One region of the Pseudomonas sp. 31-12 genome, then DNA from elsewhere that is predicted to be linked to it. Evidence: riboswitches for the same ligand, from Rfam matches in the RefSeq annotation. Region 1 holds a riboswitch; the other holds the start of a gene.

The links. Region 1 has a riboswitch for cobalamin ahead of DJ564_RS18125 (CbtB-domain containing protein). Riboswitches for the same ligand answer to the same signal wherever they lie in the genome.
Region 2: linked by a shared signal. The riboswitch ahead of cobO (cob(I)yrinic acid a,c-diamide adenosyltransferase) and the one ahead of DJ564_RS18125 (CbtB-domain containing protein) in region 1 are both predicted to bind cobalamin.

What each region holds. Positions count from the first base shown of each region.
Region 1 covers NZ_CP029482.1:3,844,139-3,852,419, reverse strand. The annotation lists gene cobM (precorrin-4 C(11)-methyltransferase) at 77-823, opposite strand; gene DJ564_RS18135 (cobalamin biosynthesis protein) at 922-1,335, opposite strand; gene DJ564_RS18130 (CbtA family protein) at 1,332-2,036, opposite strand; gene DJ564_RS18125 (CbtB-domain containing protein) at 2,048-2,239, opposite strand; cobalamin riboswitch at 2,358-2,586, opposite strand; cobalamin riboswitch at 2,815-3,027, shown strand; gene cobW (cobalamin biosynthesis protein CobW) at 3,125-4,186, shown strand; gene cobN (cobaltochelatase subunit CobN) at 4,190-8,083, shown strand; gene DJ564_RS18110 (ATP-binding protein) at 8,232-8,281, shown strand, end outside.
Region 2 covers NZ_CP029482.1:2,088,355-2,096,635, forward strand. The annotation lists gene DJ564_RS09690 (C40 family peptidase) at 28-564, shown strand; gene DJ564_RS09695 (class I SAM-dependent methyltransferase) at 587-1,240, shown strand; gene DJ564_RS09700 (sorbosone dehydrogenase family protein) at 1,373-2,686, opposite strand; gene DJ564_RS09705 (hypothetical protein) at 2,754-3,338, opposite strand; cobalamin riboswitch at 3,492-3,725, shown strand; gene cobO (cob(I)yrinic acid a,c-diamide adenosyltransferase) at 3,806-4,417, shown strand; gene DJ564_RS09715 (cobyrinate a,c-diamide synthase) at 4,428-5,765, shown strand; gene bluB (5,6-dimethylbenzimidazole synthase) at 5,762-6,412, shown strand; gene cbiB (adenosylcobinamide-phosphate synthase CbiB) at 6,409-7,317, shown strand; gene cobD (threonine-phosphate decarboxylase CobD) at 7,310-8,281, shown strand, end outside.

The DNA of each region.
Region 1 (8,281 bases):
GCCGCCGAACGGGGCGGTGCGACGTTTCGCTAAATCCCCTCACCACAGAGCCACTTATCTCAGCGTTGTGCTTGGCTCAGGGCCTGTAGAGATGCGCATGCCCCGCGCGATACAGCGACGACTCGCTGAACTGATCACTTCCCAACACCCGGCCCACCAGAATTAACGCCGTACGCCGAAACCCTTTCGCCGCAACCTTCCCGGCAATGTCCTCAATCGTCCCCACCACCCAATCCTGATCCGGCCAGCTCGCTCGGTGAATCACCGCGATCGGGCAGTCTGCGCCGTAATGCGGCAGCAATTGGGCGATGATCTTTTCCAGATGCTGCACGCCCAAATGAATCGCCATGGTCGCCCCATGCTGCGCCAGGCTCCCCAGTTCTTCACCGGCCGGCATCACGGTCTTGTCGGCATAGCGGGTCAGAATCACACTCTGTGAGACGTCGGGCAGCGTCAGTTCCGCCCCCAAGAGCGCCGCACACGCCGCCGTCGCCGTGACCCCGGGAACGATTTCAAACGCAATCCCGAGTTCACGCAGATAGCGAATCTGCTCACCAATCGCCCCATAAAGACTCGGATCACCGGAATGCACCCGCGCGACGTCCTGACCGTTGGCGTGGGCGGTCTTGATCAGTTCGATGATCTGCTCCAGGTGCAATTCAGCGCTGTTGACCACCTGTTCGGCACAATGGCCTTCGAGCACCGCGGCAGGCACCAAAGAGCCGGCATAGATGATCACCGGGCAACTGCGAATCAGCCGTTGGCCTTTGACGGTGATCAGTTCCGGGTCGCCGGGACCTGCGCCAATGAAGTAGACGGTCATCGTCCGTTCCTTTGAATAAAGAGTCTGTTGGAAAAAGGGCTCGGGCAACGCTTGATATGAAGATTGCTCATGATCGGAGGTGGGGATTATCGGGGATCTTACGCAACGCAGGCCAATGCGAGGGTGGCCTGGGCATATTTTTGTCGTGAAATCAGCAGTTTCGCCGGTGCCTTGGCCAGGTGTTCGGCCAGGGCCAGGGCGGCACTTTCCGCCACGCCGTAGCAGCCGGTGCGTTCGAACGCGATGTCCGAATGGTGGCTGAGTTGCGGTTTGTAACCTTTCAATTGCTCACTGCTGAAATACATCAGCGGCAACGCGAGTTGTTCGGCGAGTTCGACCAGGCCAGGCTCATCACGCTTCAGGTCGATGCTGGCCAGGGCCTTGATCTGGTGAAGTCCGATTTTATGAGCCTGCAGTGCCTGATCGAGTAACGCCCGCAGCGTGCTGGCGGGGCAGCCGCGCTGGCAGCCCAGGCCGACCACTAAAGTCGGCGCCGTGCAGGTATCAATCATGCGTGGTATTGGCCATCGCTTTTGCGGCGGAACAACCAGGCGCTGATCAGGCCCAGGGCCAGCCAGAACGCGATGTTGGTCAACTGCGAAGCGATTTTGAACTGCGCTTCGAGGGCTTCCGGAGCGAGCATCGAGTGCACTTCCGGTTGTGGCGCGCCGACTACGTGCGGAACGGCGAGAATCGCCACGCCGAGGATCTTCATCAGCCAGTGGCGGCTGAACACAATCAACGCAATGCCGGCGGCGGTGGAAGCGGCCGTACAGATCCACCAGAGTTGCCGTTGGGCCAGATCAGCCGCGGCAGTGCCCGGCAGTTCAGGCGGCAGGCCGAGGGTCGGCGCGAGCACGAAGGTCGCGTAACCGGCCAGGCCCCAGAGCAGGCCCTGAGAGGTTTTGGTCGGTGCACGCAAGGTGTAGAGACCGGCGAGCATCAGGGCGAAACCGACAGCCACCACCAGATTGCCACCCGTGGTCGACAGCAGGCGCTGCCAGCCGTCTTCCGGCTCCCAGGCTTCGGCGTCGTGAGTGTGAGCGGCGACACCGGCGGCGTGCTCGTGGACTTCAACCGCGGCCGGCTCGGATTTTTCGTAGGTTTCGGCCTGCAGAATCAGCGGTGACACCCAGAAACTTTGCAGCAGGGTCAGCAACAGGGCGGCCAGCAGCCCGCTGAAACCTGCGGTTTGCGCAATACGCTTGATCATGTCGACAGGTCTCAATGGCACGGGAAGGCGGAGCTGTGACGGGTATCGTGCGCGGCGTTGTGCACCGCTTCGATGTGCGAGAAACCGGCGAAATAGACGAGACACGCGCCGAGGATCGACGCACACACGGCGGCGGTCAGGCGTTGGCTCAGGGTTGTGGTGGTGCTGGCGGTGCTGTGGCCGGTGCTGCTGATGATCGACATGGCGCTTCCCTCTGGTCTGTCAGCGGGTGAATAGAGCGCATGGAAGACCCCTGCGAGTCGGGCACGCAGAGGTTCAACAGCGCCCGCCCACCGCGGGTTTGTTATTCAGTGATCGTAGTGGTCACTTTGTGTTGCGGGCCGGTCTCCGGGCTCACGAGGGGTGCTGGCTTTCGCCGGAACCTGCAAGCATCACCTTCCCATGCCGAACTGCTGGCACAGTGGATCTGACGCTTCGCTCGCTTACCGTTGCGGGGGCAGCACCGGACTGACATGGCTTTGAGTAAAGCACATGATTCACCGGTTTCCCGTTTCACCCTGTGAAGGGCACCCGTAACAAGGCGTGTAGGAGAGCATGGGCGGGGGTTTGGCGTCAATTGCCATGGGTTCTCATTCGACACCCAATACCTGTGGCGAGGGAGCTTGCTCCCGCTGGGTTGCGAAGCGACCCCCGGCATTCCTTCAGGCGTACCTCTCAAGCAGGTATTGCGACGGCTTCGCCGCCGAACGGGAGCAAGCTCCCTCGCCACAGGGGGGCGTGAGGTCTCACGAGACATTGACCCGCCCCCACACGATGCGTAGCCTTGCGCTTTCGAGGTTCTTCGGCATTTGCCGAAGCTAAGAAGGGAACGCGGTCGATGCCGCGGCTGCCCCCGCAACTGTGAACGGTGATGTTCGCTGCCACGCCACTGCAAACCCTGTCCAGCGGGTTCGCGGGAAGGCGCAGCGAATGCCAATCTGCATTTGGCACACCGTCAGCCAGGAGACCTGCCTCGACACAGATTCTCACTACAACCGGGCGGGGTGATCCGGTGGCGAACTCTTCCGCGCGCGCCCGTCGCTGCGATTGTCGTCCCGTATGCCCGCCACCTTGCCAAAGGGCATCCGATGAAAACACTGGCCAAACTCCCCGTCACCATCGTTACCGGCTTCCTCGGCTCGGGCAAAACCACCTTGCTGCGGCACATGCTCGACAACGCGCAGGGCCGCCGCATCGCGGTGATCGTCAACGAGTTTGGCGAGCTGGGCATCGACGGCGAAATCCTCAAGCAATGCTCCATTGGCTGCACCGAAGAAGAAGCCAACGGCCGCGTCTACGAACTGGCCAACGGCTGCCTGTGCTGCACCGTCCAGGAAGAATTCTTCCCGGTGATGCGCGAACTCGTCGCCCGTCGCGGCGACCTTGATCACATCCTGATCGAAACCTCGGGCCTGGCCTTGCCAAAGCCGCTGGTTCAAGCCTTCCAGTGGCCGGAAATCCGCAGCGCCTGCACCGTTGACGCAGTCATCACCGTGGTCGACAGCCCGGCCGTTGCCGCCGGCACCTTCGCGGCTTTCCCGGACCAGGTCGACGCCCAGCGCAAACTCGACCCGAACCTGGACCACGAATCGCCGCTGCACGAGCTGTTCGCCGACCAACTGGCCAGCGCCGACCTGGTGATCCTCAACAAGGCCGACCTGATCAGCCCTGAAGACCTCGCCCGTGTACGCCTGGAAGTCGCCGAAGAGTTGCCGCCCGCCGTCAAAGTCATCGAAGCCAGCAGCGGCCGTGTGCCACTGGACGTGTTGATCGGCCTCGGTGCCGGTTCCGAAGAACACATCGACAGCCGTCACAGCCATCACGATTACCACCATGAAGGTGAAGACGATCATGATCACGACGCCTTCGATTCCATCTCCATCGAACTGCCGCAAGCCGACGAAAGCCTGCTGCTGGACGCGCTGACCCAACTGGTGGTCCAGCACGGCATCCTGCGCGTCAAAGGTTTCGCGGCGATTCCGAACAAGCCGATGCGCTTGCTGATCCAGGGCGTGGGCACGCGTTTCGACAAGCATTTCGACCGTCAGTGGGGCGCCGAAGAAGCGCGTACCACGCGCCTGGTGCTGATCGGCCAGGAACTGGACGCCACGCTGCTTGAAGCGCAATTGCGCGCCGCGCTCAGCGTTTAAGCCATGCACCTGCTCAGGACCCAGCCCGGCGGTTTCGTGTCGGATGACAACATTGCCGACCTTGGACAAACCCCCGCCGAGTTGGTGATCCTGTGCAGCGGCGATTCCAGCCTGGCGTTGCTCGCCGAAGCGGCGCAGCAGTTGCCCGACGATTACCCCAGCGTGCGTCTGGCCAACCCGATGCAGGTGCAGAATCACGCCTCGGTCGACCTGTATGTCGACGAAGTGCTGCGCCATGCCAAGGTGATCCTGATTTCGCTGCACGGCGGCATCGCCTATTGGCGTTACGGTGTCGAGCGTCTGGTGGAGCTGTCCCAACGTGGTGTGCAACTGATTCTGGTGCCCGGCGATGATCGTCCTGACCCGGAGCTCAGTGACCTGAGCACCGTGATAGCCGAAGACCGCGACCGGCTTTGGCAGTTTTTGCGTCAGGGCGGCATGGCCAATGCCCTGGATTTCTTCCGCTGTCTGGCCAATCGCTGGCTGGATCGCGACTACGCCTGGGCCGAGCCGCAAACCCTGCCGCGCACAGCGATTTACCATCCACAAAAAAGCCCCGCTGAACTGAGCGATTGGCAAGCCGACTGGCAGGCCGGTCAACCGGTGGCGGCGGTGCTGTTCTATCGCTCGCATTTGCAGGCGGCGAACACGGCGTTCATCGATGTTTTCTGCCAGCGTTTGCAGGCGGCGGGGTTGAACCCGTTGCCCGTTGCCGTGGCCAGTTTGAAAGAGCCCGGCTGCCTGACGGTGGTCGAGGACCTGCTGGACGAAGTCGAGGCGGGGGTGATTCTCAACACCACCGGCTTCGCGCAATCAAGCCCTGAAGCGCCGCATTTGCGGCCGTTTCGCCGCAACATTCCGGTGATCCAGGCGATTTGCGCCCAGGACAACGAGCCCGGTTGGCTCGCGAGCGAGCAGGGCCTCGGCCCGCGTGATCTGGCGATGCACATCGCGCTCCCGGAGCTGGACGGACGGATCATCAGCCGACCGATCAGCTTCAAGGACTTGGCGTGGCGCAGTGAGCGCAGTCAGTCGGACGTGGTGTGCTATCGGGCGCAACCGGAACGCATGGATTTCGTTGCCGAACTGGCGCGGCGCTGGATCGATCTGGCGCGGGTGCCAAACAGCGAAAAACGCATCGCGCTGATCCTCGCCAACTACCCGACCCGCGACGGTCGCATCGGCAACGGTGTCGGACTCGACACCCCGGCTGCCGCGCTGAACATCCTGCGTGCGCTGCACACCGAAGGCTATCCGCTGCCCGCCGAGTTGCCGGAAAGCGGCACTGCGTTGATTCAACAATTGCTCGGCGGCGTCAGCAACGACCTCGACACGATTGACCAGCGTCCCTGTCAGCAAAGCCTGGCGATGGACGACTATCGGGCGATGTTCAAGGCCTTGCCCGAAGCCAATCAGCAAGCCGTGCTGGAGCGCTGGGGCACGCCTGACAGCGATCCGATGTGCCGCGACGGACGCATGATGATCGCCGGGCTGCGCTTTGGCCTGACCTTCGTCGGCATTCAGCCGGCGCGGGGATATCAGGTCGACCCGAGCGCGGTGTATCACGACCCGGATCTGGTACCGCCCCACGGCTACCTGGCGTTCTACTTCTGGTTGCGCAACACCTATGGCGCCCACGGCGTGATTCACGTCGGCAAGCACGGCAACCTTGAATGGCTGCCGGGCAAAGGCGTCGGGCTCTGCGAAAACTGCTGGCCGGATGCGCTGCTCGGGCCGCTGCCGAATATCTATCCCTTTATCGTCAACGATCCGGGCGAGGGCGCCCAGGCCAAGCGTCGCACCCAAGCGGTGATCATCGACCACTTGATGCCGCCGCTGACCCGCGCCGAAACCTACGGACCGTTGCGCAACCTTGAGTTGCTGGCGGACGAGTATTACGAAGCGCAGTTGCTCGACCCGCGCCGCGCCCGGGAGTTGCAGCGCGACATCCTGCAACTGGTGCGCGACACGCACATCGACCGTGAACTGCAACTGGACGAAAAGCTCAACAGCGACGCCGATGCGGCGATCTGGTTGCCTCGGCTGGACACGTACCTGTGCGACTTGAAAGAGTCGCAGATCCGCGATGGCTTGCACATCTTTGGCGAGTCGCCGACCGGGCGTTTGCGCATTGATACGTTGTTGGCGCTGTTGCGGATCCCCCGTGGCGATGGTCGTGGGGCGCAATCGAGTCTGTTGCGGGCGTTGGCCAAGGCGTTCGAGTTGGGGTTTGATCCGCTGGATTGCGCGTTGGCCGAGCCGTGGACCGGACCGCGTCCCGTTGAACTGCAATCAATTAACGATGAAGTCTGGCGCACCGCCGGGGATACCCGAGAGCGCCTAGAACTGTTCGCCGCTCAACTCATCGCGCGAACTCTGAATACCGACGCCGAACCCCATGGGAACGATCCTCTGTGGCGAGGGAGCTTGCTCCCGTTGGTTCGCGAAGCGGACCCAGAAAATGGGACTGCTGCGCAGTCCAGCGGGAGCAAGCTTCCTCGCCACAAAAGCCCGCTCCCACAGGAGGCACCCTGGTCTGAAGTGAGCGCCATCCTCGACAGCCTGTGCGAAGTCGTCGCCCCGCGTCTGGATGCCTGCGGCCCCGCAGAAATGCGCGGCCTGCTCGATGCCCTGAGCGGTCGTTTCGTCCCGGCCGGTCCCAGCGGTGCGCCGAGTCGCGGTCGTCTGGACGTGCTGCCCACCGGGCGCAATTTCTATTCGGTGGACGTGCGCAACCTGCCAACCACCACCGCCTGGCGCATCGGTTTCCAGTCGGCGAACCTGATTCTCGAACGGCATTTGCAGGACCACGGCGATCACCTGCGCCAGCTCGGCCTGTCCGTCTGGGGCACGGCGACCATGCGCACCGGCGGCGACGACATCGCCCAGGCCATGGCCTTGATGGGCGTGCGCCCGGTCTGGGCCACTGGCAGTCAACGGGTCGACGACTTTGAAATCCTTCCGCTGAGCCTGCTCGACCGCCCGCGCGTGGACGTGACCTTGCGCGTGTCCGGGTTCTTCCGCGATGCCTTTGCCAACCTGATCCGCCTGTTCGACGCCGCCGTGCAAGCGGTCGCCGCGCTGGACGAACCGGACGACCTCAACCCGTTGGCCGCCAAAGTGCGCGCCGAGCGCGAAGCGTTGATGCAATCGGGCCTTGATGAAGAAGCGGCCAAGCGCCAGGCCGGGTGGCGCATTTTCGGGGCCAAACCCGGTGCCTATGGCGCAGGTGTGCAGGGCGCCATCGACGGTCGCCTGTGGCAAAGCCGCGAGGACCTGGCCGAGGTTTACCTGAATTGGGGCGGCTACGCTTACGGCGGGTCCGATGAAGGCACCGCCGCTCGCGAACAATTCGCCCAGCGCCTGAGCCAGGTTCAGGCCGTGCTGCAAAACCAGGACAACCGCGAGCATGACTTGCTCGATTCCAACGACTATTACCAATTCCAGGGTGGCATGCTCGCCGCCGTGGAAAGCCTCAGCGGCGAAGCGGCGGCCAGTTACCATGGCGATCACAGTCAGCCAGACTTGCCGAAGATTCGCACCTTGAAGGAAGAGTTGAACCGGGTGATCCGCTCCCGGGCGGCGAATCCGAAGTGGATCGACGGGGTCAAACGTCACGGCTATAAAGGCGCGTTTGAATTGGCGGCGACGGTGGATAATCTGTTCGCGTTCGACGCTACGACTCAGCTGATCGACGATCATCAATACGCGTTGCTGGCGGATGCGTATTTGCTCGATCCGGCGACCCGGGATTTTGTCCGCGAGCATAATCCCCACGCGCTGCGCGACATGACCGAGCGCATGCTCGAGGCGCAACAGCGGGGGATGTGGCAGGAACCGGGGGCGTATCGCGAGGCGCTGGAAAACCTGTTGCTGGACATAGAAGAAGACAGCTGATGCGCCGCAGAACCTGTGGGAGCGGGCTTGCCCGCGAAGAGGCCCTCACATTCAACATTGATATCGACTGACCGGACGCTTCGCGGGCAAGCCACGCTCCCACAAGGTACAAGGTGTGCCTGCTATCGACCATGACCGAGTATTGAAAATGACCGACACCCCACATTTCCCGCTCTCCGCCGTGGTCGGCGCCGACGA
Region 2 (8,281 bases), 1.8 Mb from region 1:
CCGCAGCCAGATCAGGATGTTCTGCTTATGACGATGTCGGCCCGCCTCACCATCATGCTCTTCGCAGCCCTGCTCAGCGCCTGCGCCAGTCGCACACCGCCGCCCGCGCCGGTGGTTCGCGCCCCCATTGTTTTCGGTAACCCGCAACCCTTTTCCCCCGAGGCAGAAGACGTGCTGTTCCGCGCGCTTGGCCTGGTGGGCACGCCGTATCGTTGGGGTGGCAATACGCCGGATTCGGGCTTCGATTGCAGCGGCCTGATCGGTTACGTCTACCGTGATGTCACCGGTATTTCCCTGCCGCGTACCACCCGCGAAATGATCAGCATGCAGGCGGCCAGCGTCGGCAAGGAAGGGCTGCAGACCGGTGACTTGATCTTCTTTGCCACCAATGGCGGCTCCCAGGTCAGTCATGCCGGGATCTACGTCGGCGAAGGCCGCTTCGTTCATGCGCCGGCCACTGGCGGCACGGTCAAGCTCGACAGCCTGTCCAAGGCTTACTGGCAGAAAGCGTATCTGAGCGCCAAGCGCGTTCTGCAGCCTGAGCACTTGGCGCGCAACCCGTAGCATTCTGTCCGAAGAGGTTGTCATGACCGCTCGCACGCTCAATCTCGACGATTCCCTGTACCAATACCTGCTCGACGTTTCCCTGAGGGAAACGCCGCTGCTCAAGCGCTTGCGCGACGAAACCCAGGCGCTGCCGATGGCGCGCTGGCAGGTGGCACCGGAGCAGGGGCAGTTCCTCGCGTTACTGGTCAAGCTCATCGGCGCGAAGCGCTTGCTGGAAGTCGGCACGTTCACCGGTTACAGCGCCTTGTGCATGGCTGCAGCGTTATCGGAGGACGGTTCGCTGATCTGCTGTGATATCCCCGGCGACTACAACGCTATCGCACGCCGTTACTGGCAGGAGGCGGGGCTCGCCCATCGTATTGATCTGCGCCTGGCGCCTGCGCTGGCAACCTTGGCTCAGCTGAATCAGCCGGGGCAATTCGATCTGATCTTCATCGATGCCGATAAAGCTAACTATCCGGGCTATCTGGAGCATGCGCTGCGTTTACTGCGCGTTGGCGGGCTAGCAGTGTTCGATAACACGCTGTGGAGCGGGCGGGTGCTTGAGCAGAGTCCCGAGAGTGCAGATACCCGCGCCATCCAGGCGCTCAATCGCGCCTTGAAGGATGACACGCGGGTGGATCTGTCGTTGTTGCCGTTGGGGGATGGTTTAACGCTGTGCCGCAAAAGGTAGGCGCTGAACCGATCTAATGTGGGAGCGGGCTTGCTCGCGAAGACGTCATAACAGTCGACATTGATGTTGAATGTAATGCCGTCTTCGCGAGCAAGCCCGCTCTCATATTGGTTAGATGTTGGCAGTTGAGACCTATTTAGCGGTCGAAACCCGCCACACCTTGTTCCCGACATCATCGGCCACCAGCAAACCTCCCTGCTGATCAATCACCACGCCCACCGGCCGGCCCATAGCCTTCTCATCCTTATTGAGGAAACCAGTCAGCACATCCACCGGTTGCCCGGTCGGCTTGCCTGCGCTGAACGGGACGAAAATCACTTTATAACCACTGTGCGGTTTGCGGTTCCATGACCCGTGCTGGCCGATGAAGGCGCCTTCCTTGAACTGCGCTGGAAGTGTGTTGCCCTCGGCAAACGACAGGCCCAGCGACGCGGTATGCGGGCCCACCGCGTAGTCCGGGGCAATGGCCTTGGCCACCAGGTCCGGGTTTTGCGGCTCGACGCGAATGTCGACGTGCTGGCCGTAATAGCTGAAGGGCCAGCCGTAGAACCCACCGTCCTTCACTGATGTGATGTAGTCCGGCACCAGATCGCTGCCGATTTCGTCGCGCTCATTGACCGCCGTCCACAGCGCGCCGGTCTGCGGTTCCCACGCAAGGCCGTTTGGATTGCGAATCCCCGAGGCGAAGATCCGGTGGTTGCCGGTGGCGCGATCCACTTCCCAGATCGCCGCCCGACCTTCCTCCTGATCCAGACCATTTTCGCCAACGTTGCTGTTGGAGCCGACCGTGACGTACAGCTTGCTCCCATCCTTGCTGGCGATGACGTTTTTGGTCCAGTGATGATTCAGCGTGCCGCCTGGCAGATCGACTACCTTGATTGGTTGCGACTTGATCGCGGTGTCGCCATTTTCATAGTGAAAACGCAGCAAGCGATCGGTGTCGGCGACGTACAGGTCGTTGCCGACGAGCGTCATGCCGAAAGGCGAATTGAGGTTTTCCAGGAACACCGTGCGGGTTTCGGCGATGCCGTCGTGGTCCTTGTCCCGCAGCAGCGTGATGCGGTTCGGGCTGGGAACGCCGGCACCGGCGCGGCCCATGACTTTGCCCATGACCCAGCCGCGAATGCCTTTGCCGTCATCGGGTTTCGGTGGCGCGTTGGTTTCAGCCACCAGCACATCGCCGTTGGGCAGCACGTAGAGCCAGCGCGGGTGATCGAGCCCCTCGGCAAATGCCACCACCTGAGTGCCGGCTGCGGCGGTGGGTTTCGCACCTTCCGGCCAGCCGATCGCCGGGGCGATATTCACCGTCGGGATCAGGGTCTTGTTCGGTTCGGGCAACTTGGGTGACGGGCCGGTGCCGTCGGAGACTTGCAGGCTGGAGGTTTCACCACAAGCGGCGAGCCCTCCGGCGAGCGCGATGACAAGAACGAGCTGGGGCTTGCGCATGCTGGACTTCCCTATGAATGCATTGACTTAATCATAGAGAAGCTTAGACGCGCGATGGTTCAACCGGTCAGCCGCGGGCTTCCTTGAGCAGGACGGCGATGCCAGGGTGATAGTTGCCGGCTTCGTTACGCAACTTGCGATAGGCGTACGGGAAATACCAGGCCACGGCGCAGCTGTGTTCCTTTTGCAGGTCGTCGACCATGTCCTGGAGTTCTTCCGGCGTCGCGCTCTGCTGGGCCTTTTGTGGCGCAACGAACAGGCAGCCGAGTTTCAGGTCGCTGGCGTAGCTGATGCGTTTGGCGTCGCTGGTGATGTCCTGCAATGCCTGGGTCAGGTTCAGGCTATTGACCTTCGGCCAGCGTTGCGTGGCCTGCAGGTAGGCGCGTTCTTCGGCGGTGGCGATAAACAGATCGGCGCGACTGTTGCGTTCGCCTTCTTCGTTCTGTTTACGGGTCGGCGTTTGTTGCAGCGTGACCATTTCCGCCATCCAGGCCGCGGCGGAGAGTAAGCCAAGGTTGGCTTTTTCGTCGTACCAATAAGGCGTGTCGTTATCGCCGCGCACTGCATTGTAGCGGTCAATACAGTCAAACCAGCGTTCCAGCACCGGTCGCAGGAATTCCAGCTTCGGATTGCTGATGATCATGCCTTGCATGTGCTCACCCTTGTAATTTTGTTGTTGGGTTGTGGCTCTTTGATATCACTGCTGGCAGTGTGGTGCAAGTTGGGGTGTCAGTAAATTGACCGGCGGCAGTATATCGCTCGCCCGGGCTTTGTCTTCAATTGACGCTCCACCCCCAACCCTCTAACCTTCGCGCTTGTTTCAGGTGCTCTGTGGCGACGCCGACAGAGTGAAACAGGGAAGCCGGTGAGTGACTATCTTCACGCGACGAAACGTCACGATCCCGGCGCTGCCCCCGCAACGGTAAATGAGTGAAGACTGCGCCTTGAGCCACTGTGTCGACTGTCGACATGGGAAGGCGCGCAGTCCGGCGAATGCTGCTCATGAGCCCGGAGACCGGCCTGATTCATCCAACGGCATCACGGTGGGCGATGCCAGGCTTCTTGCCGTCTATTCTTGTGCCTGCCCGCCGTTATCCAGCCTCAACGGAGAGCTCCCCCATGACTGATTCCCCTGATCGTGACGAACGCCACCTTGCGCGCATGCAGCGCAAAAAAGCCGTGATCGACGAACGCATCGCCAACTCGCCGAACGAGTGCGGCCTGCTGCTGGTGCTGACCGGCAACGGCAAAGGCAAAAGCAGCTCGGCCTTCGGCATGCTCGCCCGCTCCATGGGCCACGGCATGCAGTGCGGCGTGGTGCAGTTCATCAAGGGCCGCAACAGCACTGGCGAAGAACTGTTCTTCCGGCGCTTCCCGGAGCAGGTGCGTTTTCATGTGATGGGCGAGGGCTTCACCTGGGAAACCCAGGACCGTCAGCGCGACATCGCCGCCGCCGAGGCCGCGTGGGCGGTGTCCCAGGAACTGTTGCGTGACCCGTCGATCGGTCTGGTGGTGCTGGATGAGTTGAACATTGCCCTGAAGCACGGCTACCTCGATCTGGATCAGGTACTCAGTGATTTGCAGGCACGTCCGCCGATGCAACACGTGGTGGTCACCGGTCGCGGCGCCAAGCCGGAAATGATCGAACTGGCCGACACGGTCACCGAAATGGGTGTGATCAAGCACGCGTTCCAGGCCGGGATCAAAGCGCAAAAAGGCGTCGAGTTGTGAGCTGCGCTTTATGAATAGCCATCGTCATTGCCCGGCGGTACTGATCGCCGCGCCGGCTTCCGGTCAGGGCAAGACCACCGTCACCGCCGCGCTGGCCCGTTTGCATCGCAATCAGGGACGCAAGGTCCGCGTGTTCAAATGCGGGCCGGACTTTCTCGACCCGATGATTCTCGAGCGCGCCAGCGGTGCGCCGGTGTATCAGCTGGACATGTGGATGGTCGGCGAGCAGGAAAGTCGTCGACTGTTGTGGGAAGCCGCCGGTGAAGCCGACCTGATCCTTATCGAAGGCGTCATGGGGCTGTTCGACGGTACGCCGTCCAGCGCTGACCTGGCGCGGCACTTCGGTGTGCCGGTGCTCGGCGTGATCGATGGCACGGCCATGGCGCAGACCTTTGGAGCGCTGGCGCTGGGTTTGGCGAAGTATCAGCCGGACTTGCCGTTTGCCGGTGTGTTGGCCAACCGTGTGGGCACGCTACGTCATGCGCAATTGCTCGAAGGCAGCCTGACTGAAGGTTTGCGCTGGTACGGCGCGTTGTCGCGGGAAACCGGGATCGAATTGCCGAGCCGTCACCTTGGTTTGGTCCAGGCCAGTGAGTTGAACGATCTCGACCTGCGCCTCGATTCGGCGGCTGAGTCGCTGGCCAGCAGTTGCGATGTGGCGCTGCCGCCCGCCGTGGAATTCGCCGGGCCCGATGTGATCGCCGCCAAGCCTTTGCTTAAAGGCATCCGAATCGCCGTGGCCCGTGATGAAGCATTCGCTTTCACCTACGGCGCGAGCCTGGATTTGCTGCGGGCCATGGGCGCTGAATTGTCGTTCTTCTCGCCGATCCGCGATGCTGATTTGCCGGAGGCGGACAGCCTTTATCTGCCGGGTGGTTATCCGGAACTGCACCATGTGGCGCTGTCACAAAACACCTCGATGCTCGATGCGATCCGCGCCCATCATGCTGCCGGCAAACCGTTGTTGGCCGAGTGTGGCGGGATGTTGTACCTGCTCGACTCCTTGACCGATGTCGAAGGCACTCGCGCCGAACTGGTCGGCTTGCTCAAAGGTGATGCGGTGATGCAAAAGCGTCTTGCTGCGCTGGCGTTGCAAGCGGTTGAGTTGCCGGAAGGTTCGCTGCGCGGGCACACCTATCACCATTCGCTGACCAGCACCGAGCTTGAGCCGATTGCCCGCGGGCTGAGCCCCAATGGCGGGCGTGGGGCTGAGGCGGTTTATCGTGAGGGGCGGATGACCGCCTCTTATGTGCACTATTATTTTCCGTCCAATCCATCGGCGGTTGCAGCGCTATTTGCGCCTGACCAAAACCCTGTGGGAGCGGGCTTGCCCGCGAAGAGGCCATGAGCGACAACGCCTTCTCCGAGGCCGAACGCGAAGCGGTTTATCGGGCAATTGCTGAACGCCGTGACATGCGTCATTTCAGCGGTGGCACGGTCGAGCCCGAGTTACTGCGACGCCTGCTCGAAGCCGCCCACCAGGCGCCGAGCGTCGGCCTGATGCAGCCCTGGCGGTTCATCCGCATCAGCGACCGGACACTGCGCGGCAAGATCCAGCAACTGGTGGAAGAAGAACGCATCCGTACCGCCGAAGCGCTCGGCGAGCGCACCGACGAATTCATGAAGCTCAAGGTCGAAGGCATCAACGACTGTGCCGAGGTGTTGGTCGCCGCGCTGATGGACGATCGCGAGCGCCACATCTTCGGGCGTCGCACCTTGCCGGAAATGGACATGGCCTCGTTGTCCTGCGCGATCCAGAACCTTTGGCTGGCCTCTCGCGCGGAAGGCCTGGGCATGGGCTGGGTGTCGCTGTTCGAGCCGCAAGCGCTGGCGGACTTGCTGGGTTTGCCCGCCGGGGCCAAGCCGTTGGCGGTTCTTTGTCTCGGTCCGGTCAAGGAATTCTATCCGGCGCCGATGCTGGTACTCGAAGGGTGGGCGCAGCCGCGTCCGCTCAGTGAGTTGCTGTATGAAAATTATTGGGGAGTGAGTCAATGAGTGTGGCGTTATTGAGTGTCGCCGCGGTTGCGCTGGACGCGCTGCTGGGTGAACCCAAACGCTGGCATCCGCTGGTGGCGTTCGGCCGTTTTGCCGACCGCATCGAGCAACGTTTCAATGGTGAGGGGCGTGGCTGGCGCAGTCACGGCGTCACCGCTTGGGTGATTGCCGTGTTGCCGCTGACCTTGCTGGCCACGGCGTTTTCCTGGGCGCCTTATGTCGGCTGGATCGTCGAGATCCTTGCGCTCTATTGCGCCCTCGGCATGCGCAGCCTCGGTGAACACGTCGAGCCGGTGGCCAAGGCTCTGCGCAGTGATGATCTGATTGAGGCGCGCATACGCGTGGGCTATCTGGTCAGCCGTCAGACCAGCGAACTGGACAAAACCGAAGTCGCCCGCGCTGCCACCGAATCAGTCCTGGAGAACGGCAGCGATGCGGTGTTCGCCGCGCTGTTCTGGTTTGCCGTGGCCGGCGCGCCTGGCGTGGTGCTCTATCGCTTGAGCAACACCCTTGATGCGATGTGGGGTTATCGCAACGAACGCTTCGAGCGTTTCGGCTGGGCGGCGGCGAAGATCGACGACGTCCTCAACTACATTCCTGCGCGCTTGGTGGCGTTGACCTACGCACTGCTGGGCAAAACCCGACTGGCGTTGAAATGCTGGCGCACCCAGGGCCCGACCTGGGACAGCCCGAACGCCGGGCCGGTGATGGCGGCCGGTGCTGGTGCGCTCGGCGTCGAGTTGGGCGGGGCGGCGATCTATCACGGTGAACTGCATCAGCGTCCGCAACTGGGCGAAGGCATGCCGGCGGATGCCGACTCCATCGACCGTGGCTGGCAATTGGTCCAGCGCGGGGTATGGTTATGGCTGCTGATTCTCTGCGTGGGAGCTGAATTCTATGCTTGAGCACGGTGGCCGGTTGCGCAAGGCGGCGCTCGAATACGGCATTGCCGAAGCCGATTGGCTGGACCTGTCGAGCGGGCTCGCGCCGTGGCCATTTCCGGTTCCGCAGATTCCACTGCGGGCCTGGGCGCGCTTGCCGGAAACCGATGACGGTCTGGAGCAGGCGGCCTGCGATTATTACGGCGCCGCCCAGGTGCTGCCGGTTGCCGGCTCGCAAATGGCCATTCAGTTGTTGCCGCGTTTGCGTCGGGCCGGCAAGGTCGGCGTGCTGTCGCCGTGTTACGCCGAGCACGCGCAAGCCTGGCGGCGTAACGGCTACATCGTGCGCGAAGTGCTGGAGCAGGAAGTCGACTTCTATATTGACAGCCTCGACGTGCTGGTGGTGGTCAACCCCAACAACCCGACGGGCTTGAGCCTGACTCCGAGCCGTCTGCTCGACTGGCATGCCCGGCTGGCGTCGCGCGGTGGCTGGCTGGTGGTGGACGAAGCGTTCATGGACAACACACCGACGCTGAGTCTGGCGCCGTTTGCTCATCTGGTCGGCTTGATTGTGCTGCGTTCCTTCGGCAAGTTCTTTGGCCTGGCCGGTGTGCGGCTGGGCTTTGTGCTGGCTGAGCGCAAGCTGCTCAAATTGCTCGCCGAGCAGGTGGGGCCGTGGGCGGTCAGCGGGCCGACACGCGTGTTGGGCCAAGCCTGTTTGCTGGACACTGAAGGCCATGCAAGGCAGCGGGTGCGCAGCGAAGCGGCCAGCGAGCGTCTGGCATTTTTGCTCGGGCAGTATGGTTTGCAGGCGCAGGGTGGCTGCGCGTTGTTTCAATGGCTGATCACCGAGCATGCTGAAGCGCTTCACGAGTTCATGGCGCGGCGCGGCATTTTGCTGCGGCTGTTCACCCACAACAGCAGCGTGCGTTTCGGCTTGCCTGCCGAGGAGGCCGATTGGCTGCGTCTCGAACAAGCACTTCAGGCC